3 regions of the Frankia casuarinae genome follow, and region 1 is predicted to be linked to each of the others. Evidence: predicted binding sites of a transcription regulator. Region 1 holds the regulator's gene; each other region holds the start of a gene.

Region 1 (7,289 bases):
ATCCCGGCGAGTTCGGCGGAGCGCCGGTAGGCGGTGGCCGTCATCAGCGAGGTGATCGATGCGGCCAGCGCCCGGCCGCCGTCCGAGTCGTAGGCCCGGGCGCTGGCCATCAGCAGGGCACCGAGGTTGGCGTAGCCGATGCCGAGCTGCCGGTAGGCCCGGCTGACCCTGGTGATCTCCGGCGTCGGGAAGTCGGCGAAGCAGATCGAGATGTCCATCGCGGTAATGATCAACTCGACCGCCGCGACGAACGCCTCGGCGTCGAAGCTGCGGTCCGGGCGCAGGAACTTCAGCAGGTTCAGCGAGGCCAGGTTGCAGCTGGAGTTGTCCAGGTGCACGTACTCGCTGCACGGGTTGGAGGCGCTGATCCGGCCGCTCTCGGGGCAGGTGTGCCAGTCGTTGATCGTTCCGTCGTACTGGATGCCGGGATCGGCGCAGGCCCACGCGGCCTCGGCGATCGTGTGGAACAGCCCGCGGGCGTCCACCGTCTCCAGGACACGGCCGTCGAGGCGGGCCCGCAGGTCGAAGCCGCCGCCGTCGACGACCGCCCGCATGAACTCGTCGGTCACCCGGACGGAGTTGTTGGCGTTCTGGTATTGCACGGAGGCGATGTCGCGCCCGCCGAGGTCCATGTCGAAGCCGGCGTCCCGCAACGCCCGGATCTTGTCTTCTTCCCGGGCCTTCGTCTCCACGAACTCGACGATGTCGGGATGATCGACGTCGAGCACGACCATCTTCGCCGCCCGCCGGGTCGCGCCACCGGACTTGATCGTACCCGCCGAGGCGTCGGCGCCGCGCATGAAGCTCACCGGCCCGGAGGCGGTGCCCCCGGAGGACAGCAGCTCCTTCGAGGACCGGATGCGGGACAGGTTGAGCCCGGCCCCGGAACCCCCCTTGAAGATCAGCCCCTCTTCCCGGTACCAGTTCAGGATCGACTCCATGGTGTCGTCCACGGAGAGGATGAAGCAGTTGTGCACACGGAGGCCGGCGGAGAGGTACTCGCCGCTGTCGGTCTGGATGTCGTAGACCGGCATCGGCCCGCGCGGCTCAATGCGCTCGATCTGCAACCGCTTCACCGGCTTCGCGGCCTGGCCGGGCTGATCGAACGACGCCTCCAGCTTCGCGGCCTTCACCGGATCGAGGAAGCCGATCTCGTCCGCGAACGTCCGCCGGTCACCGGCGTTCTGAATGCCCAGGCTCCAGAGGTCGTGGCGGTCGGGTCGCGGATCCGCCTCGCGGCGTACCCGCGCGAAGATGCCGAACCGGGCGAGCAAACCCTGCACCCCGCGAATGAGGCCCTCGCTGATCATGTCCAGCCCGATCAGCGTCGAGCGCTCCCGGCGGGACACGTAGCCATCGGCCTGGAACAGGCTGCGCAGATAAGCCGCGACAACGGGTAGCGGAGCATCATACAGCCGGGTCGGCACAGTCATCGCCTCGATGGTCAGCGAGGCGTTCGTACCGGCGTACCGACCAACAAAACCGTCCGCCTGCAGCCGGCCCGCGAGCGCCGCCTCGGCGATCTCCCGTGAAGTGATCTCACCCTCGCCCGGGGCGATGGTGCGATGCCACTCGAGGGTGTCCCCGGCCCGCAGCGCGCCGGCGGGGACGAAGGCCCCGGCACCCGCGGAGGTGCTCCGCCACACCAGATGATCGGCGGTGACGTCGAGCGCGTGACCGGCCCTCGTCCAGATCCGCAGGACGTCCTTGACGCCGTTGGACTTGGTCGCGATCACCTGGGTCAGACCGTGCGCGTCGAAGACCTTCATCCCCACCGCGTCCGTCTCCACCAAGGCGCCGATGGGAACCAGACCGGATGGCGTGCTGACGAGGGCGTCATAGGGCTGGCACGCCGAGACCTGCTGCGGCGCGGGGGTTCCCACGTTGAACCAGACCGGCGAGTTGAAGCTGAAGACCTGGTGGAGCAGCATCCAGGTCAGTTCGTGCTCGAAGATCTCGGCGTCGGTGTCCGAGGCGAAGTAGCCGTGCTCGCGGCCGGCCGCGCCGTAGGCGTGCACGACCCGATCGATCAACTGCCGCAGCGACCACTCCCGCCCCGGCGTGCCGGGCGCCCCACGGAAGTACTTGCTGGTAACGATGTTGGAGGCGTTCACCGACCAGAACTGCGGGAATTCCACTCCCCGCTGCTCGAAGTTGACCGAGCCGTCCCGCCAGTTGGTCATGACGACGTCCCGGGACTCCCAGGTGACCTCGTCGTACGGGTGGACGCCGGCGGTGGTACGTGACCGCTGGATCTTCAACCCACTCGCTTTCGCCGCTGACCTGCTCGGCTTCGTGCCGCGGCTGTCGGTCATGACGCTCCTCGTCTTCACTCGTCAGCTTCAACCTTCAACAATGTGTTGTGGGCATCCCCGCCCCAGGCCGCAGCCAGTGGACGTCGGGACGGTGCGGGGCCGGACCTCGACGCACGGCGGTGCCCGCGGGGACGAGCACGCGCACGGCAAACACACGCACGGCGAACGGCACCAGCCAGGTCGAGCCGGGCCGCATGCGTGCCGTCCGGGAGGTCCGCGGTCCTCGCACGGCCGCGACGCGGGATGTCACCCGTCGCCGGCGGGACCGGGCCGGCACGGCGAGCCAGGGCGATGTATGACGCTTTCGGTCGAGCGGTCCCGGCCCTACCTGCTATGCACCTGCTGGGTGCCGATCACCGGCGAGACATCGACGGCGCCACGCGGGACCGGTCGTGCTGGTCCATCCCGCGTGGTGGGAGGTCCGGCGGCCTCGGAGCGCAACGCGGCGATCGCGGACTCGAAGTCAGTCAACGACTCGAAGGCCAGGTACACCGAGGCGAAGCGGAGATAAGCCACCTCGTCGAGCTCACGGAGCGGACCGAGGATCGCCCGGCCGATCGCCTCCGCGGGCACCTCCGCCGACCCCGACGAGCGGACGGCGTCCTCTACCCGCTGCGCCAGAAGCGCGAGATCATCATCCCGCACCGGCCGGCCCTGGCAGGCCTTGCGGACACCGGCGATGACCTTGGCCCGGCTGAACGGCTCGGCCGCCCCACTGCGCTTGCGAACCTGAAGGGACGCCTCCTCCATCGTAGTGAACCGGCGACCGCAGGACAGGCAGGACCGCCTGCGGCGGATCGCCGAACCCTCCTCGGCCTCCCGACTGTCAACGACGCGACTGTCCGGATGCCGGCAGAACGGGCACCGCACGCGCTACGCCTCCTTCGCCCGCGCCGGAGCCGACCGCCCCGGACCGGGGATGAGGGACACCGTTGAGGACCCGGCATCCACGCCGGACAGACCACCTTGTGGATGGACCGCCAGCTCCCCGCGGAAGACCTGTGGAACAACCTGTGGATGACTTACACCCCGGTAAGCACCAGATGTTGTGTCCAAGGTAGCGCACGGCCCCAGAGATGAGGACAGCACCCCCGTATGGTCCGTGTGGTCCGCATCGCACGTGGCACCGCACGTGGACGAAAGACGACGGTGCGCGAGAACCCTGCGCCGAGACACTCGTGGACCCGGGAAGCCGGGCGTCAGGGAAGGAGTAACGACTGGCCCGGGGCGATCAGTGGTGACCGCAGGTGGTTCAGCCGCATCAGCCGGTCCACCATGACCCGGGTGTCGGCGCTCTCGTCGAGCGCCACTGCCACCTCCCACAGCGTCTCCCCCGGCATGACCAGATGGTGCCGCGGCGCCTCCGCGGTATCCGGCCCGGCAATCGACACCCCAGGCATGATCATGATTGCTACCGCCACGACGACCGCCACGACGATCGATACCACCACCACCCGACCCCGCCGGGTCAGCCGGAGCGGCGGGGGTGCGGGCGGGCGACCCGGCGGCCGATGACCCACCCGGTCCCTGGCCATCGACAGGTCGACGACCCGCGCCCTGTGTGCGGATCCCACGGCACCCTCCCGTTCCGACGACACCGAACACCGAAGATCGAACCTTCGTTCGATCGAACGCGTGGTCGATTGTCGCATCGGGAACCGGAAACCGCCAGGGACACGCTCGAACAGACGTTTGAGATTCTGCGACCCGCCGGTTACCGTCGAGTCGGTCGGGTGTGAACCGGGCGGTTTCCCCCGGTCACGGACGGCGGCGAGTCGGTGGGTGACCGCTTCCGGAGCGGGACGGTCCGCCGTGCGGTCGCCGGCCGGCCGGTGGCCGCACGGCGGAAGAAAAACGCGACGAGGAGAGCGGTAAGCGATGACTAGCCAAGGCAGGGGTACGCGCCGGGGCGGAACCCGCGGCAACGTGCGAGCCTTTCCCGAAGGCCCCACGGACGCGGGCCTGACCCCCCGGCAGCGCAGGGTGCTGGAGGTCATCCGGGCCGCGGTGGAGCGGCGCGGATATCCGCCCAGCGTGCGGGAGATCGGTGAGGCGGTCGGCCTCACCAGCACCAGTAGTGTGGCTCACCAGCTCAAGGTGCTCGAGGAGAAGGGCTACCTGCGGCGGGACCCGAACCGCCCGAGAGCGATGGAGGTGCTGACCGTCGAGCACCCCCGGCAACGCGCGGATGTGGGCGCGGGCGCGACGACGGTGGCGGGCACGATTCCCATCGTCGGTGAGGCGGCGCCGGGCACCACCGAAGGAAGCAAGTCGGACGCGGCCTACGTGCCGGTGCTGGGCCGGATCGCCGCCGGTGGCCCGATCCTGGCCGAGCAGGCGGTCGAGGACGTCTTCCCGCTACCCAGGGAGATCGTCGGCGAGGGCACTCTGTTCCTGCTCCGGGTCGTCGGCGACTCGATGATCAACGCGGCGATCTGCGACGGTGACTGGGTGGTCGTCCGCCAGCAGCCGGTCGCGGACAACGGGGAGATCGTCGCCGCAATGATCGACGGGGAGGCGACGGTCAAGCGTCTGCGGGTTCGGGACGGCAAGATCTGGCTACATCCGGAGAACTCGGCCTTCGCCGACATCCCCGGTGAGGATGCGACCATCCTCGGCCGGATCGTGGCTGTGCTCCGCAGGGTTTGATGTGGATCGGCCGGCCGCCCGGCGGGCGGCCGGCCGGGTTGCCTCGCGTCTGATCGCTCCTGGGCTCAGGCCCGGTAGGCGTGCAGCTCCGCCGCGAGTCCCGAGGAAACCCGGGCGGACAGCCGGGTACCGGTCTCGGTGTGCTCCATCGTGAGCACCTCGCCGTTCGCGTGCACCCGGGAGACCAAGTCGCCCCGGGTGTAGGGCACGAGCACGCGCATCTCCACGTCGGGATGCGGCACCCGGGCACAGAGCGCGTCGACCAGCGCGGCCAGCCCCTCGCCCGTGCGTGCCGAGACGAACACGGCGTCCGGGGCGAGCTGGCGCAACCCCGCGACGACCGTCGGCTCCACGGCGTCCACCTTGTTGACGACGATCAGCTCGGGAACGCCGCCCGCGTCGATGTCGTTGAGAACCTCGCGCACGGCGGAGATCTGCGCGGCCGGCTCCGGCGATGATCCGTCCACAACGTGCAGGATGAGATCGGCATCGGCGACCTCTTCCAGCGTCGAGCGGAACGCCTCGACGATCTGATGCGGCAGATGCCGGACGAATCCGACGGTGTCGGTCAGGGTGAAGGCCCGGCCGTCCGGCAGGGTCGCCCGCCGCACGGTCGGATCAAGGGTGGCGAACAGCGCGTCCTCGACCAGGACACCCGCGCCGGTCAGCCGGTTGAGCAGCGACGACTTACCGGCGTTGGTGTAACCGGCGATCGCCACGCTGGGGACCTCACCCCGCCGCCGGGCGGAACGCTTGGTCTCCCGCACGGTCGTCATCGCGGCGAGCTCGCGGCGCAACCGCGCCATCCTGGCCCGCAGCCGCCGACGATCGGTCTCGATCTTCGTCTCACCGGGACCACGGGTACCGATGGGCGCCCGGCCGCCGCCACTGGCCGCGGCCCGCGACATCGACTCACCCCACCCACGCAGCCGGGGCAGCATGTACTGCAACTGCGCGAGCTCGACCTGGGCCTTGCCCTCGCGAGAGGTCGCGTGCTGGGCGAAGATGTCCAGGATGAGGGCCGTCCGGTCGATGACCTTTACTTTGACGACCTCCTCCAGCTGCCGCAGCTGACCCGGGGTGAGCTCGCCATCGCAGACCACCGTGTCCGCGCCGGTCGCCGCGACGACCTCGGCGAGCTCGCGGGCCTTGCCCGAACCGACGTAAGTCGCGGCATCCGGCCGGTCGCGACGCTGCACGAGCGCGTCGAGCACCACCGAACCGGCGGTCGTGGCGAGCGCCGCGAGCTCCGCCATGGAGCTCTCGGCCGACCGCGGGGAACCCGACGTCCATACGCCGATGAGGACGACACGCTCCAGCCGCAGCTGCCGGTACTCGACCTCGGTGACGTCGTCGAGCTCGGTGGCGAGACCGGGAACCCGCCGCAACGCGGCGCGATCCTCCAGGTCGAAACCGTCCCCAGAATCGTCGAAGAAGTTCGGCAGGTAAGACGAATCGGCTTCGGTCAGCTTGATGAGGGATCTGTCGAGAGTGGACGCATCGAAGGCGTCAGCAGGAAGTGTCATACCATCCGTTCTCAACGCGGCCCGCTACCGCACCATTCCGCGATCATTCCGTGCCGCTTGCTCCGGCCGGGCCCCACGACCCGGTGGCCCGAGGAGGATCCGCCGGACCGGAAGACCCTGCCGCACTCGTGGCGCGCCTCCCCCTCGTTTCCCGGCGAATCCCGTCGCCAACCAGGGTCCCACGTCACCACGTCGATCGCGAACCGTTTTGCCGCCCCGCCGACGTAGCCTCTGCGACGTGTACCACGAGTACCACGAAAGACGGGCCCACCGCCTCGCCGCGACGATCTGGGACAGCTCGGGCCGCCCGACTCCCCCTGGACACCCCCCGGACACCACGCGGACGACGGCGGACCGGCATCCGGACCGCACCGGACCCTCGGACCGCACCGAGCGCACCGAGCGCACAGGTGTGGTGGGCAGTCGGCGAGTGTTGCCGGACGGATGCATGGACATCATCTGGAGTTCCGACGCCAATCTGATCGTCGCGGGGCCGGACACGGCGGCGAAGCTGGTGCGCTGGGCACCAGGCGTGCGGCACGTCGGGCTCCGCTTCGACTCGGGCTCTGGACCATCCCACCTCGGAGTGGCCGCGGACGAACTGCGCGACCAACGCGTCCCGCTCGCCGACCTGTGGGGCGACGGACCGGCGCAGCGACTCGCCGAGCGGCTCGCCATGGCCGCTGATCCCCTGGTCGCATTCGAGTCGTCGATCGCCGCCCGGCCCGTTCACCCGGCGCTCGTGGACCGGTTGGTTCCCGCCGTTCTGGCGGGTGCCCGCGCCCGGGCGCCTGTGGAC
Region 2 (7,289 bases), 2.0 Mb from region 1:
AGCCTGCTGGTCAACGCTCCCGACGCGGCAGGCACCCCGATCCTGCTGATCCACGGCCTGATCGACAACCGGTCCGTGTTCACCCGGTTGGGCCGGTCGCTACGCCGCCGCGGTTTCCGCCGGGTGCGCACGGTGGAGCTGCCGCTGCTCGTGCCGACGGTGCAGGAAGCGGCGCTCCGACTCGCCGCGTCCGTGCACGCCGCGATGACGGACAGCGGCAGGCAGCGCGTGCACATCGTCGCCCATTCACTCGGCGGGCTGGTGGCCCGCTACTACGTGCAGCAACTCGGGGGCGATCAGTACGTGGACACGCTGATCACTCTCGCGACGCCTCATTCCGGCACCCGTCTCGCCGGGCTCGTCCCCCGGTCGGTGCCGTACCGGCTCGTCACCCAGCTACGGCCGGGATCGGCGCTCCTACGCGAGCTCGCCGCACCCGCCCCCGGCTGCCGGACCCGGTTCGTCGCGATCGGCGCCGGGCTGGACAGCGTGGTGCGGCCCGCCGAGGCGGCGCTCGACCATCCCGATCTCGACATCGAAAATTACACCGTGCCGGGCCTCGGGCATCATTCCCTGGCGTTCAGCGGCAAGGTTGCCCACCTGGTCGCGAGCTGCCTCGCCGGGGCGGCGGACCGGCCGGGACTCTCGGGACCGTCAGAGCTTCTCGACGGGGGCGTACCGCAGGAGCAGGCGCTTCGTGCCGGTGTTCTCGCCGAAATCGATGGTCGCCTCCGCGGAGTCACCGACCCCGCCGGTGGCGACGACAACTCCGAGACCGAAACTGTCATGCGTCACCCGGTCGCCCTGACGCAACTCCAGGACGGCCCGAGCGGCCGGCCGCGCGCGACCCGAGAACGGCGAGTTCGGTAGCGGTTTACGCGCCGCCGGGGCGCCGGCGGCGCCCCGGCCGGTCGCGCCCGACCCAAACCCGCCAGACGAGCCCCAGGACGTCCCCGCGGGCGCTGGCGGGGGATCGGCCAGCCGGCGCCAGTCAACCAGCGTGTCCGGCACCTCGCCGAGGAAGCGCGACGGCGGGTTGTAGGCCGGTTGGCCCCAGGCGCTGCGCATCACCGCGCGGGTCAGGTAGAGCCGGATCCGGGCCCGGGTGACACCCACATAGGCGAGCCGACGCTCCTCCTCGAGCTGGGTGGGATCTCCCAGGGTCCGCAGGTGCGGGAAGACGCCGTCCTCGAGACCGGTAAGGAAGACGACGGGGAACTCGAGGCCCTTGGCGCTGTGCAGCGTCATGAGAGTGACCACACCATCGGAACCGTCGTCGGTCGGAACCTGGTCCGCGTCGGCGACGAGCGAGACCTGCTCGAGGAACTCCGCAAGCGTACCCTCGGGCAGCCGCCGGGCGAACTCCTGGACCACTCCGACCAGTTCCTGCAGGTTCTCCACCCGGCCCTGGGACTCGACGGTGTCCTCGGCGAGGAGTTCCGACAGGTAGCCGGTGCGTTCAAGCACCCCCTCGACCACGGCCACCGGGTTGTCGGCCGCTACGGCGCGTAGCTCGGCGAGCAGCGCGGTGAACTCGCGCACCGCCTTCGCCGAGCGCGCGGCGATCCCCGGCACCTCGTCGACACGCTCCAGTGCCTGCGCGAACCCGATCCGCTCGACATCAGCGAAGCCCGCCAGGGCCGCCTCGGCCCGCTCGCCGATCCCGCGCCGGGGCACGTTCAGGATGCGACGCAGGTTCACCGTGTCGCTAGGATTGGCGAGGACCCGCAGGTAGGCAAGGAGATCACGGATCTCCTTGCGCTCGTAGAACCGCACCCCGCCGACCACCCGGTAGGGCAGCCCGACCCGGACGAAGATCTCCTCGAACACCCGGCTCTGGGCGTTGGTCCGGTAGAACACCGCGACGTCGGCGGGCCGCGCGAGCTTCGCGTCCGAGAGCCGGTCGACCTCCTCGGCGACAAAGGCCGCCTCGTCGTGCTCGTTGTCGGCGGCGAATCCGACGATCTTCTCACCGTCACCGGCGTCCGACCACAGTCGCTTGGCCTTGCGCTGGTTGTTACGCGCGATCATCGCGTTCGCGGCGGAGAGGATGGTCTGGGTGGAGCGGTAGTTCTGTTCCAGCAGGATCACTGCGGCGTTCGGGAAATCCTCCTCGAACTCCACGATGTTGCGGATGTTCGCCCCACGGAAGGCGTAGATCGACTGGTCCGCGTCGCCAACCACGCACAGCTCCGCCGGTGGGACGGCGCCCGAGGCCCAGGTACCCGGCCCGGCTGCCGGCTCGGCCGGCTCCACCGGCGCGGACCCGCCACCGAAGTACGCCGGTTGGCCGACGAGTTCACGCACCAGGACGTACTGCGCGTGGTTCGTGTCCTGGTACTCGTCCACGAGCACATGTCGGAATCGGCGCCGGTAGTGCTCGGCGACGTCGGGGAACGACTGGAGGAGGTTCACCGTCATCATGATCAGATCGTCGAAATCAAGGGCGTTGGCCTGAGCCAGCCGCTGCTGATAAGCGGCGTAGACCTCGGCGACGGTCCGCTCGAGGTGGTTCGTGGCCCGGTCCCGTGCGGCCTCCCAGTCGATCAGTTCGTTCTTCAGGTTGCTGATCTGCGCCGCCAGACCTCGGGCGGGATGCCGTTTGGGATCAAGATCAAGGTCACGGGTGACCAAAGTGATCAAACGCTGCGCGTCGGCGGCGTCGTAGATGGAGAAGGTCGAGCCGAACCCGAGACGCTTCGCCTCGGACCTCAGGATGCGCACGCAGGCCGAGTGGAAGGTGCTCACCCACATCGCCCGCGCCCGGGGACCGACCAGCGCCGAGACCCGTTCGCGCATCTCGTTGGCAGCCTTGTTGGTGAACGTGATCGCCAGCATCTCCCCCGGCCGGACCCCCCGGGCCGCCAGCAGGTACGCGATACGGTGGGTCAGCACCCGCGTCTTGCCGGACCCCGCGCCCGCGACGACGAGCAGGGGTGCCCCGATGTGCACCACCGCCGCCCGCTGCTGCAGGTTGAGCCCGTCGAGCAGGCCCTCGGCATCCAGGCGTGGCGAGGAGAAGCCACCGGGCTCGTCCCCGCCCACCGGCGGCGCCAGCACCGCCGGGCCGAACAGGTCGTAGGGCACGTGCGCACCGCCGTGGACATCCGTCCCGACCGACCCGGCGATGCCGGATCCGCCGCCGTGGGAATCGCCGAAAAAGCCGCTCATGGGACTCCGATCGTACGTTCGACGTCGGGCAGGTCGGACCGCGGCATGCCCGGATCGCACCCAACGGCCCGGTCCGCGGTGTGGTCCGCGAGATGCACCGACGGCCCCACCCGGCCGCGGTCCTCGCGCGTCCATGCCACCGCATGACCATCACACGTCCACGCCCAGTGGTCGTCGACCCGCGTGCTGACCAGCCTATTGTCCGTCGTTCCCGCCCCGCCCCGCGCGCGAGGGCGGGTCGTCGATGGCCGTGGTCCGCGTCAACGCCCGGCCCACCGGCGGTCAGGCGGCCCCGCGGCCAAGCGGCCACGCCACGTGGCCACGCGGCCACGTAGTCACATAGTCGCGTAGTCACGTAGTCGCGTAGTCACGCGGTACTCGACGCGCTCGGCGGGATGGCCGCGAGCGCCTTCACCCTGCTGGCCACCCCCGGGTCGATGTTGCCACCCGACAGGATTGCCACCGTCGGGCCCTGCGCGAGATCACTTCGACGCAACAAGGCCGCGACCCCCGCGGCGCCGGCCGGTTCCACCTGGTGGCCGGCCCGGTGCAGCAACACCATCGCCTCCCAGAACGCCGCCTCATCGACCGTGACGATCTCGTCCACCAGGCGTGCGGCAAGGGCGAAGGTCAGGACCCCCGGAGCGTTCACCGCCATACCGTCGGCGATCGTGGTCGACGCCGGGACCACCCGTGACGAACGTGGCGCCGTCGGCTGTTCGGACGTCCGGCTGCCCGGAATCGTCCCGACTCCCCGCAGTGTTCCGGCACCGGGCGTCGTTCCGGCACCGGGCGTCGCAGCCCCACCGGGGGGCACCGTGAGCCGCCGGCCAGCCCGCAGCGACGCGGCAAACGCCGACGACAGCACGGACTGCACTCCGACCACTCGCACATCGGGGCGCCGGGACCGCACCGCCGCGGCCAGCCCGCCGATCAGCCCTCCGCCGCCCACCCCGACCAGAACGGTGCCGAGATCGGGCACCTGATCGAGCAACTCCAAGCCGATCGTGCCCTGCCCGGCCACTACCGTCGGGTCATCGAACGGGTGGACCAGCAGCCGGTCTCCCCGGGCGGCGAAGGTGGCGGCCGCAGCGAGCGCCGCTTCCACCCCCCCGGGTATCTTCTCGACCCGGGCGCCCCACCGGCGCGTCCGCGCCACTTTGACCGGATTGGCCCCTACCGGCACGAAGATGGTCGCCTCGACGCCGAAGGCCGCGGCCGCGAAGGCCACTCCCTGGGCGTGGTTACCGGCACTGGCCGCCACCACCCCCCGGGCCCGCGTCGCCGGATCCGCGGTGGCCACCCGGTGGTAGGCGCCCCGAAGCTTGAACGAACCGGTGTGCTGCTCGTGCTCACACTTGAGCCAGACGGGCGCACCGACCGCCGCCGACAGGCCGAGATCCCGCACGACCCTGGTCCGTCGTGCCACCCCGGCAAGGACGCGGGCCGCGGCGCGGATGTCCGACGCCCAGAGTTCGGCGTCCGGGGCTACCGATCGGTCGTCTGCGGCTGCTGCGGTCATGGAGCATCTCCCGGCGGCTGAGCGGCCACCTCACCATGACCGCGGCAATAAAAAAGCCCCCCGCCAGGACAAGGCGGAAGGGCGAGGCGCGGACCCGATGATCGGTCGCGCGCCTAGGTAATGGCCATCTCGTGCGGGGTCACATCATCCAGGGTGCTCCGGTCCCGCCCAGACGTCAAACGTGCCCGTCGGCGGGGGTCGTCCGACGGGCACGCGCTCCGATCCGGGATCGTCACTCCCACTCGATCGTGCCGGGAGGCTTGGAGGTGATGTCGTACACCACCCGGTTAACCTGCGGCACCTCGTTGACCACCCGGTTCGAGATGCGTTCCAGCAGGCCGTAGGGCAGCCGGGCCCAGTCGGCGGTCATCGCGTCCTCGCTGGTGACCGCGCGCAGGACGATCGGGAAGCCGTACGTACGCTCGTCACCCTGGACGCCCACCGACCGCACGTCGGCGAGCAGCACCGCGAAGACCTGCCAGATCTCGCGGTCCAGGCCGGCCTTGCGAATCTCCTCCCGGATCACCGCGTCGGCCGCCCGCACCACGTCGAGCCGCTCGGGCGTGACCTCGCCGATGATGCGGACGGCGAGGCCCGGGCCCGGGAACGGCTGGCGCCAGACGATCTCCTCGGGCAGCCCCAGCTCCTCGCCGAGCCGACGGACCTCGTCCTTGAACAGGGTCCGAAGCGGCTCGACCAGATCGAACCGCAGGTCCTCGGGCAGTCCACCGACGTTGTGATGCGACTTGATCTTCGCGGCCGTCGGCGAGCCGGATTCGATCACGTCGGGATACAATGTCCCCTGCACGAGAAAGTCGATCGTCGCGCCCTCCGCCTCCGCCCGGACCTCCAGTTCGCGGGCGGACTCCTCGAAAACCCGGATGAACTCACGACCGATGATCTTCCTCTTCCGCTCCGGGTCGGTCACTCCGGACAGCGCGGCGGAGAACCGGTCGGCCGCCTTGACATGGACCAGATCCACGCCGGTAGTCGCGACGAAATCGCGTTCGACCTGTTCCGCCTCGCCGGCCCGCAGCAAACCATGATCGACGAAGACGCAGGTGAGCGCGTCTCCCACCGCCCGGTGCACGAGCGCGGCAGCGACCGCGGAGTCCACCCCGCCGGACAGACCGCAGATCAACCGTCCGGTCCCGACCTGGGCCCGGACGGCCGCGACAGCCTCGTCGACAATGTTGATCATCGTCCAGGTGGGCCGGCAGCCCGCACCCACGAGCAGGAAGTGCCGCAGCACGTCCATGCCTCGCTCGCTGTGGACCACCTCCGGGTGGAACTGCACGCCATAGAGACGACGCGCGGGGTCCTCGAAGGCGGCGACCGGGGCCGACGGCGTGGAAGCCGTTACCCGGAAGCCGGGCGGCGCGGCGGTCACCGAGTCGCCGTGCGACATCCAGACCTGCTGGACAACGGGCAGACCGTCGAAGAGAACCCCGGGATCCGACACCGACAGACGAGTTGCTCCGTACTCGGCGGTTCCCGTGCGCGCGACGGCGCCGTCAAGCGCCTGAGCCATGACCTGATGGCCATAGCAGATACCGAGAATAGGCACTCCGGTAGCGAACAACGCAGGATCGACCCGGGGCGCGCCAGGCGAGTAGACGGACTTCGGGCCGCCAGAAAGGATCAGTGCGGACGGACGCCGGGCGAGGATCTCGTCCACCGACATATCCCACGGGACGATCTCCGAATACACATGACATTCGCGTATGCGCCGGGCGATCAGTTGGGCATACTGAGCACCGAAATCGATCACCAGCACGGTGTCATAGCCCGCAGGCCCCACCGCGGACGGGCCGCTGGGGCCGTCCGCCGGGGACCGCGGAACATCCCGAACCGCGCCGGTATCCGTCGGCTCCGCACCACGGCCAGCACTGCTACGCTGCAACTCGCTCACCCCGCAAGCCTACGGACACGGCGACCCCACCGGTCCGTCCAGGCGCCCAACCATCTCCCACGGCCTTCACCGGAACAGACGAAGCGCACCGGGCACCGCCGCGAAGGCGGTAAGGGCTCATGTAGGAGATGTCTAGGATGCCGAGTTTGCGCCTTCAGCCCGGTTCACTCACCCCGACAAGCGCTTCGATCATCAGTGACGCCCGATGTCGGGCTTCCCCGGCGGTTACGGTAGTGGTGACTCCGCGCGCAGTAGCGACAACTGACGTGCGGCCACCAAGGCGCTTACGGTAGGCGCCTTTCGGATGCCGACTTCGTACCGCTATGGTGCCTGACAAGGGACATCCGGGCCCGATACCGAGCCATCCTGGTACGACCTGTTCCGGGAGGCTGGCGGAGAGGTTGCGAAGGTACGTGCGCAGACAACCGATGGCCAGCAGCACGGGCATCGCCGCAGACTCGGAGCCGACAGTGGCGCCGGGTTCGCCCGTGGACGCCGAAGACGGCGGGCAGCGCGATGGTCGATCCGCCGCGCCACCGAACCCAGCCGGGTCGGGACTGGCGCGCCTTCGTCGCGCCGCCGCCAACCCCACCAACTGGCGGGTACGCACCAAGCTGATCGCGATTCTGGCCGTGCCTGTCATCGCGATCCTCGCCTACTCGTCCATCGAGGCGGGTACGGTGC
Region 3 (7,289 bases), 2.5 Mb from region 1:
GCCCGGCTGGAGCCCACCCTGCGCTCGCGGGTCGACCTCGTCGGCATGGTCTCCGACGCTGACAAGCCCCGGGTTTTCGCCTCCGGGCAGGTCTACTGCGCCCCGAACACCGGTCAGGAGAGCTTCGGGATCGTGCTGCTCGAGGCGATGGCGACCGGGACCCCGGTGGTGGCCAGCGACATCGACGCCTTCCGCCGGGTCCTCGATGACGGGCGCGCCGGCAGGCTGTTCGACGTCGGCGATCCCGCGCGGCTGGCCGCGACCCTGGCCCAGGTGCTGCGTGATCCCGCCGGCGCCGCGCGGCTGGTGGAACGCGGTCGCGCCGTCGTCACCGCCTACGACTGGCGGGCCATCGCCGAGCGGATCGTCGGGGTGTACCAGATGGTCTCCGGGGACATGCGGGTGTCGGTCGCGACGGCGACGCGGTTGCCGGTCCGGGGCGACGCGAGGAGTGGTAACTGACCTGCCCCGGTACCAGAGCCACGTCACATTCGGCCGTTGGTTACGCTGCGCGGGATGACCGTCGTCGTGGTGGTGGTCGCCTTGGTGGTGGCGATCGCGACCTATCTGACCTGGCTGGCCACTCGGCTCGACCGACTCGCGGCCCGGGTCGCGGACGCCCGCGGTGGGCTGGTGGCGCACCTGGTCGCCCGCGCCGACGCCGCGCGCGAGCTGGCCCTGCGATGTGAGCTGGCCGAGCTGGGCGAGAGCGTGGCCCGGGCCCGAACGGCCTATCCGGACCTGCTCGCCGGGGGGGCGTTGGACGCCGCGGTCGAGCAGAGCGAGAATGCCCTGAGCCGGGCGTTACGGTCCGCCGAGGTCGCCGCGGCCGGCCAGCACCACCCCGCCGAGCTGCATGCGGTCGACTCCTGCGCGGCCCGGGTCGCGCTCGCCCGGCAGTTCCACAACGACGCGGTCCGCGACCTGCGGGCACTCGCCGGTCGACGCGTGGTGCGGATGGCGCACCTGGCCGGCCGCCGGCCGCCGGCCAGCTACTTCGAGATCGACGACGCCCTGCCGATCCGTGGCGAGGGCGTCCCTCGCGACGACCTGCCGGGGCTGGCCTCCTGATGGCCCGGCCGGTCGCGAGATCGCCGTACCATGGAAAACCGACCCACCCGTACGGGAACCATCCGGTGGGGTAGCCGACATGCAGGTGCCAGACATGCCGGTACCCAGCGGCCCTGGCGACCCGACCCAGTGAAAAGAGACGGCACATCATGTCCGAGGGCCAGACTGCCCCCGCCGCCGGCCCGGCGACCGACTCCGCCCGGCATGCCGGTACCGCCCGCGTCAAGCGCGGCATGGCGGAGATGCTCAAGGGCGGTGTGATCATGGATGTGGTCACCGCCGAGCAGGCCCGCATCGCCGAGGACGCCGGCGCCGTCGCGGTGATGGCGCTGGAGCGGGTTCCCGCCGACATCCGGGCGCAGGGTGGGGTGGCGCGGATGAGTGATCCCGACATGATCTCGGAGATCATCGAGGCGGTCTCCATCCCGGTCATGGCCAAGGCCCGGATCGGGCATTTCGTCGAGGCACAGGTGCTGCAGGCGCTCGGGGTGGACTACGTCGACGAGTCCGAGGTTCTCACGCCTGCCGACCCGCACCACCACATCGACAAGTGGCGCTTCACGGTGCCGTTCGTCTGCGGAGCCACCAACCTGGGGGAGGCGCTGCGCCGGATCGCCGAGGGCGCGGCGATGATCCGTTCCAAGGGTGAGGCGGGCACCGGCGAGGTGTCCAACGCCGTGGTGCACATGCGTACCATCCGGGCGGAGATCGCCCGGCTGTCGGGGCTGCCCGCCGAGGAGCTCTACGCGGCGGCCAAGGAGCTGCGCGCCCCGGTCGAGCTGGTCGCCGAGGTGGCCCGGCTCGGTCGGCTGCCCGTCGTGCTGTTCACCGCCGGCGGTATCGCCACCCCGGCGGACGCGGCGCTGATGATGCAGCTCGGCGCGGACGGGGTGTTCGTCGGGTCCGGGATCTTCAAGTCCGGGGACCCGGCGCGCCGCGCTCGGGCCATCGTCGAGGCGACCACCATGTTCAAGGACCCCGACGTTCTGGTGAAGGTCTCCCGGGGCCTTGGCGAGGCGATGGTAGGCATCAACGTCACCGAGCTTCCCCCGGAAGCCCGCTACGCCGACCGCGGCTGGTGAGTGGCCCGCGGATCGGCATCCTCGCGTTGCAGGGGGATGTGCGCGAGCACGCCCGGGCGCTCACCGAGGCCGGCGCGCGGCCGGTGGCGGTGCGCCACGCGGTGGAGCTCGCCGAGGTCGACGGGCTCGTCCTGCCCGGAGGTGAATCCACCACGATCGGCCGGTTGCTGCGCGTGTTCGAGCTGTTGGAGCCGTTGCGGGCGGCGGTGGCCGCGGGGTTGCCCGTGTTCGGTTCATGTGCTGGCATGATCCTGCTTGCGCGGGACGTCGTGGGCGGTCGGCCGGATCAACCACTGATCGGCGGACTGGACATCGTCGTCCGGCGTAACGCCTTCGGCCGGCAGGTGGACTCGTTCGAGGCACACCTCGAGGTCGTCGGGGTGGCGGGGCCACCTGTGCACGCGGTCTTCATCCGGGCACCATGGGTAGAAAAGGCAGGAGACGCGGTCGAGGTCCTGGCCCGTGTCGCCGAGGCGCCGGTGACGGTCCGCCAAGGACCGCTGCTGGCCACCGCGTTCCATCCGGAGCTGACCGGTGATGCCCGGGTGCACCGGCTATTCGTCGACAGCGTCCGATCGTCCGGGTCCGGTCGATGATCGGGCGCAAGAGAGGCAGGTCATGAGCGGCCACTCCAAGTGGGCGACCACCAAGCACAAGAAGGCGGTCATCGATGCCCGCCGGGGCAAGCTGTTCGCCAAACTGATCAAGACGGTCGAGGTGGCGGCCAAGACGGGCGGCGGAGACCCCGCGGGCAACCCGACGCTCGCCGACGCCATCGCCAAGGCGAAGTCGCAGTCCGTGCCGAACGACAACATCGAACGGGCCGTCAAGCGGGGTTCCGGCGAGCTCGCCGGTGGGGTGAACTACGAGGACATCACCTATGAGGCGTACGGCCCGGGCGGGGTGGCGATCCTCGTGGAGTGCCTGACCGACAACCGTAACCGGGCGGCGTCGGATGTCCGGGTGGCGATCACCCGTAACGGCGGCACGGTGGCCGACCCGGGGTCGGTGTCGTACCTGTTCAACCGCAAGGGTGTCGTGCTTATCGAGAAGACCGCCGGCCTCACCGAGGACGACGTACTGCTCGCTGTGCTCGACGCCGGCGCGGAGGAGGTCAACGACGTCGGGGAGGCCTTCGAGGTGGTCTCCGAGGCGACCGATCTGCACGCCGTGCGGGTGGCCGCCACCGATGCCGGCCTGGCGGTCACCTCCGCGGACATCTCCTGGCTGCCGAGTGTGAGCGTGTCGCTGGAGGCCGAACCCGCCGCCAAGGTCCTCAAGCTCATCGAGGCGGTCGAGGATCTCGATGACGTCCAGAACGTCTGGTTCAATGCCGACATCTCCGATGACGTGATGGAGCTCGTCGGCAGCTGATCGTCCTCTCGGGCGATCTGTTGGGCGTGTCGTGGATGTCCGGTTGTGCCGCCGCCCCTAGAATCGAACGAATGTTCTTGTGAACGTGCGGTCGGGAGGGTGGATGCGGGTGCTGGGGGTCGATCCGGGGCTGACCCGGTGTGGCCTGGGGGTCGTCGACGGTGGCCTCGGCATCCGGGCCCACCTGGTCGAGGTGGGGGTGGTGCGCACCCCCGCCACCGCCGAGGTCGCCGAACGGTTGTGCGCCGTGTCCGATGGCATCGACGCCTGGCTCGATCGCACCCGCCCGGAGGCGGTCGCGGTCGAGAAGGTCTTCAGCCAGGCGAACATGCGTACCGTGATGGGCACCGCGCAGGCCGGGGCGGTCGCCATCGTGCTGGCCGCCCGGCGAGGCCTGCCGGTGGGTCTCTACACGCCCAGTGAGGTGAAGGCCGCGGTGACCGGCAGCGGCCGGGCGGACAAAGCGCAGGTCAGTTTTATGATCACCAGATTGCTCGGGCTGACCGAGGCGCCACGCCCGGCCGACGCGGCGGACGCCCTCGCGTTGGCGCTCTGCCACCTGTGGCGTGGGCCGGCGCTGGCCCGGTTCCGTTCCGCCGCGCCGGGCGGACCCACCCGATGATCGCGTCGTTGGCCGGCACGGTCACCGCGCTGACCCCGCTGTCCGCCGTCATCGAGGTCGGCGGGGTGGGCCTGCTCGTCCACTGCTCGCCGTCGACGCTGTCGCGGCTGCGGGTGGGGGAGTCCGCCTCCCTCGCCACCACCCTGATCGTGCGCGAGACCGAGCTGACCCTCTACGGCTTCGCCGACGCCGATGCGCGCGACGTCTTCGAGATCCTGCAGAGCGCGGCCGGGGTCGGGCCCAAGCTCGCCCAGGCCGTGCTCGGGGTGCACGATCCCGACACGGTGCGCCGCGCCGTCGCCGAGGAGGATCTCGCGGTGCTGACGAAGGTCCCCGGTATCGGGCGCAAGGGCGCGCAGCGCATCGTCCTGGACCTGCGGGACCGGCTCGGTCCGCCGGGTGACGGTGCGCCGCTGCCCGGCCCGCGCCTGACGTCGGGACCGGAACCGATGCCGGCCGATGCCGTCGGGGTCGCGGCGACCGTGCGGGAGGCGCTGGTGGGCCTGGGCTACTCGGGTCGTGAGGCCGACGCCGCCGTGTCCCGGGCGCTCGTGGTCCTGGCCGCGCCCGTCGGCGAGGGCGCCGCAGCCGGTGGCGAGCAGGCCGCCCCGGGCAAGGGAGACGTCCCGGGAAAGGAAGGCGCCCCGGGTTCCCGGGCCGGGGCCGACTCGGGAACCGGCGGCGCTCCGCCCGACACCGCGACCCTGCTGCGCGCGAGTCTTGCCGTGCTACGCAGGTGAGGGCCGTTATGACGCCGCCATGCGGCGCGCGACCGCGTCGGGCGGTGGTCAGCCGGGGCGGTGGTCAGCCGGGGCGGCGGTCGGTCGGAGCGGGGGTACGTCGAGGGGCGGGGGTACGCGGAGGTGGGACATGAGTGACGACGGCCTGGTGTCCGCCGCGGCGAGTCCCGAGGAGCGCGCCTTCGAGGCCGGGCTGCGTCCGCGCACCCTGGCCGAGTTCGTCGGCCAGCGTAAGGTGCGCGAGCAGCTCACAATCATGCTCGAGGGGGCGCGGGCGCGTGGTCGCCCGCCGGACCACGTCCTGCTGTCGGGCCCGCCCGGTCTGGGCAAGACCAGCCTTGCGATGATCATGGCGCAGGAGCTCGAGGTTCCGTTGCGGATGACCAGTGGGCCGGCGATCGAACGCGCCGGGGATCTCGTCGCGATCCTCACTGCCCTCTCCCCGGGAGAGGTCCTGTTCCTCGACGAGATTCACCGGATCGCCCGGCCAGCCGAGGAACTGCTCTACGCCGCGATGGAGGACTTCCGGGTTGACGTCATCCTGGGCAAGGGCCCGGGCGCGACCGCGATCCCCCTCGACGTGTCGCCATTCACGCTGGTCGGGGCTACCACCCGGTCGGGCCTGCTGACCGGCCCGCTGCGGGATCGGTTCGGGTTCACCGCCCATCTGGACTTCTACGACGCCGACGAGCTCGCCCGGGTGCTGACTCGCTCGGCCGGCCTGCTGGGGGTCACCCTCACCGCCGAGGGAGCCGCCGAGGTCGCTGGCCGGTCGCGTGGTACGCCCCGCATCGCCAACCGGTTGCTGCGCCGGGTGCGCGACTACGCGGAGGTGCGGGCCGACGGCGTGGTCACCCGCGAGATCGCCCAGGCGGCGCTGCGGATCTACGACGTCGACGGGCTCGGACTGGACCGTCTCGACCGGGCCGTGCTGGAGGCGCTGGTCACCCGGTTCGGCGGCGGTCCGGTCGGGCTCACCACGCTCGCCGTGTCGGTCGGGGAGGAACCGGAGACGGTGGAGGACGTGGCCGAGCCGTTCCTGCTGCGTGCCGGCCTGCTGATCCGTACCGCCCGGGGCCGGATGGCCACTCCCGCCGCCTTCGAGCACCTCGGTCTGGACCCCGTCACCGATCCGCTCGGTCGTACCCAGGTCTCGCTGTTCACCGAGGGAGAATGACTGTGAGAGGGTCGGTCGGCCGGGGAGTAGTCACTGAAGGTGATTACTCCGTCCGGGATGAGTCGTCCCCGTAGCATCGGCCATTCCGGCCGGAGGAGGTCCTGTGTGCCGGGCACAACCGCCCTGCCCACCACAGGCATCCGATCGATACGTACGATCGCCGCAACACATCAGGAGGGCAGGACGTGCACGTACTCGTGGCAGCTTCGGTGGCGGCCGGCAAGGACGGGGGCAGTTCGATCAGCGGGCTTCTGTTCCCGCTGATCCTCATCCTGGTGATCGTCTACTTCTTCTCGATGCAGCGGCGCCGCGCCAAGGCGCAACAGCAGCAGATATCGCGGATCGTTCCCGGTACCCTGGTGATGACCACCGCTGGTCTCTACGCCACGGTCGTCGAGATGGAGGACGGCGACCTCCTGCTGGAGGTTGCGCCCGATGTCGTCTGCCGCTTCTCGCGCAGCGCGGTCGCTCGGGTGATCAGTACGCCCGGCGGAGCCGGGGACGGCGGGGAGTCCTCCGGGGAACCCCGGTCACACGACGACGGTTCCGACGGCCCCGGTGGCGCCGAGGCGTCGCATCCCGGCGGTGGCCTCCCCGGTGGGGACGGCGGCACGGGCGGTGAAACGACACACCCGCCCCGCAAGGAGCTGTGATCGCCGGTCACCTGACCGAGCACTACCGTTCGGGGAGCGGAACGCACCCTCGGTGACATTCGTTCGGATACTTTGGGCACCGCCGGTCCGGGCAGCGGCGAGACGAACGAGCGCCGGCACACCGGCGCGTGAGGAAGGGACTCGCAGGTGGCACGCGGCTCGGCACGGGTACCCAGGGGGATCTCCGTCTGGACCCGGCTGGGGATCCTCGGCGGTCTGATCGTCGTCCTCTACGGCCTCATGGCCGCTACCGGAAACTGGAAGCCCCGGCTCGGGCTCGACCTGCAGGGCGGGACGAGCGTCATCCTCACGCCTCGTGCCACGCAGGGAAACAACGTCGACAGTGGTGCCGTCAACCAGGCCGTCGACATCATCCGGCAGCGCGTTGACGGCTTGGGCGTCGCCGAGTCCGAGGTTCATCGTACCGGCAACCAGATCGAGATCTCGGTGCCCGGCCGCGGCCGCAACGACGTCGTGGATCTGGTCGGGCAGACCGCTGAACTGCGTTTCCGTGAGGTCGCCACGTCCGGCCAGGCCACCCCGGTGCCCACCCCCACTGGGGCGGCCTCC

Evidence for each region. Region 1 encodes LexA, which represses DNA repair genes until DNA is damaged. Its sites were predicted from a motif close to CGAACNNNNGTTCG; they were not measured.
Region 2: a site for LexA is predicted at 3,179-3,192, ahead of pcrA (DNA helicase PcrA). Genes of this name have one in related genera too.
Region 3: a site for LexA is predicted at 3,592-3,605, ahead of ruvC (crossover junction endodeoxyribonuclease RuvC). Genes of this name have one in related genera too.

The regions. Positions count from the first base shown of each region.
Region 1 covers NC_007777.1:4,190,036-4,197,324, forward strand. Annotated here, with positions in the region: gene FRANCCI3_RS17700 (vitamin B12-dependent ribonucleotide reductase) at 1-2,315, opposite strand, end outside; gene nrdR (transcriptional regulator NrdR) at 2,640-3,185, opposite strand; gene FRANCCI3_RS17710 (LysM peptidoglycan-binding domain-containing protein) at 3,515-3,889, opposite strand; gene lexA (transcriptional repressor LexA) at 4,194-4,964, shown strand; gene hflX (GTPase HflX) at 5,030-6,490, opposite strand; gene FRANCCI3_RS28320 (helix-turn-helix domain-containing protein) at 6,939-7,289, shown strand, end outside.
Region 2 covers NC_007777.1:733,435-740,723, reverse strand. Annotated here, with positions in the region: partial or broken gene FRANCCI3_RS28505 (esterase/lipase family protein) at 1-366, shown strand, start outside; gene pcrA (DNA helicase PcrA) at 655-3,171, opposite strand; gene FRANCCI3_RS03245 (threonine ammonia-lyase) at 3,539-4,693, opposite strand; gene guaA (glutamine-hydrolyzing GMP synthase) at 4,926-6,494, opposite strand; gene FRANCCI3_RS03235 (sensor histidine kinase) at 7,034-7,289, shown strand, end outside.
Region 3 covers NC_007777.1:1,640,311-1,647,599, forward strand. Annotated here, with positions in the region: gene FRANCCI3_RS06850 (glycosyltransferase family 4 protein) at 1-462, shown strand, start outside; gene FRANCCI3_RS06855 (hypothetical protein) at 517-1,071, shown strand; gene pdxS (pyridoxal 5'-phosphate synthase lyase subunit PdxS) at 1,221-2,153, shown strand; gene pdxT (pyridoxal 5'-phosphate synthase glutaminase subunit PdxT) at 2,150-2,749, shown strand; gene FRANCCI3_RS06870 (YebC/PmpR family DNA-binding transcriptional regulator) at 2,772-3,527, shown strand; gene ruvC (crossover junction endodeoxyribonuclease RuvC) at 3,631-4,149, shown strand; gene ruvA (Holliday junction branch migration protein RuvA) at 4,146-4,889, shown strand; gene ruvB (Holliday junction branch migration DNA helicase RuvB) at 5,020-6,066, shown strand; gene yajC (preprotein translocase subunit YajC) at 6,252-6,719, shown strand; gene secD (protein translocase subunit SecD) at 6,867-7,289, shown strand, end outside.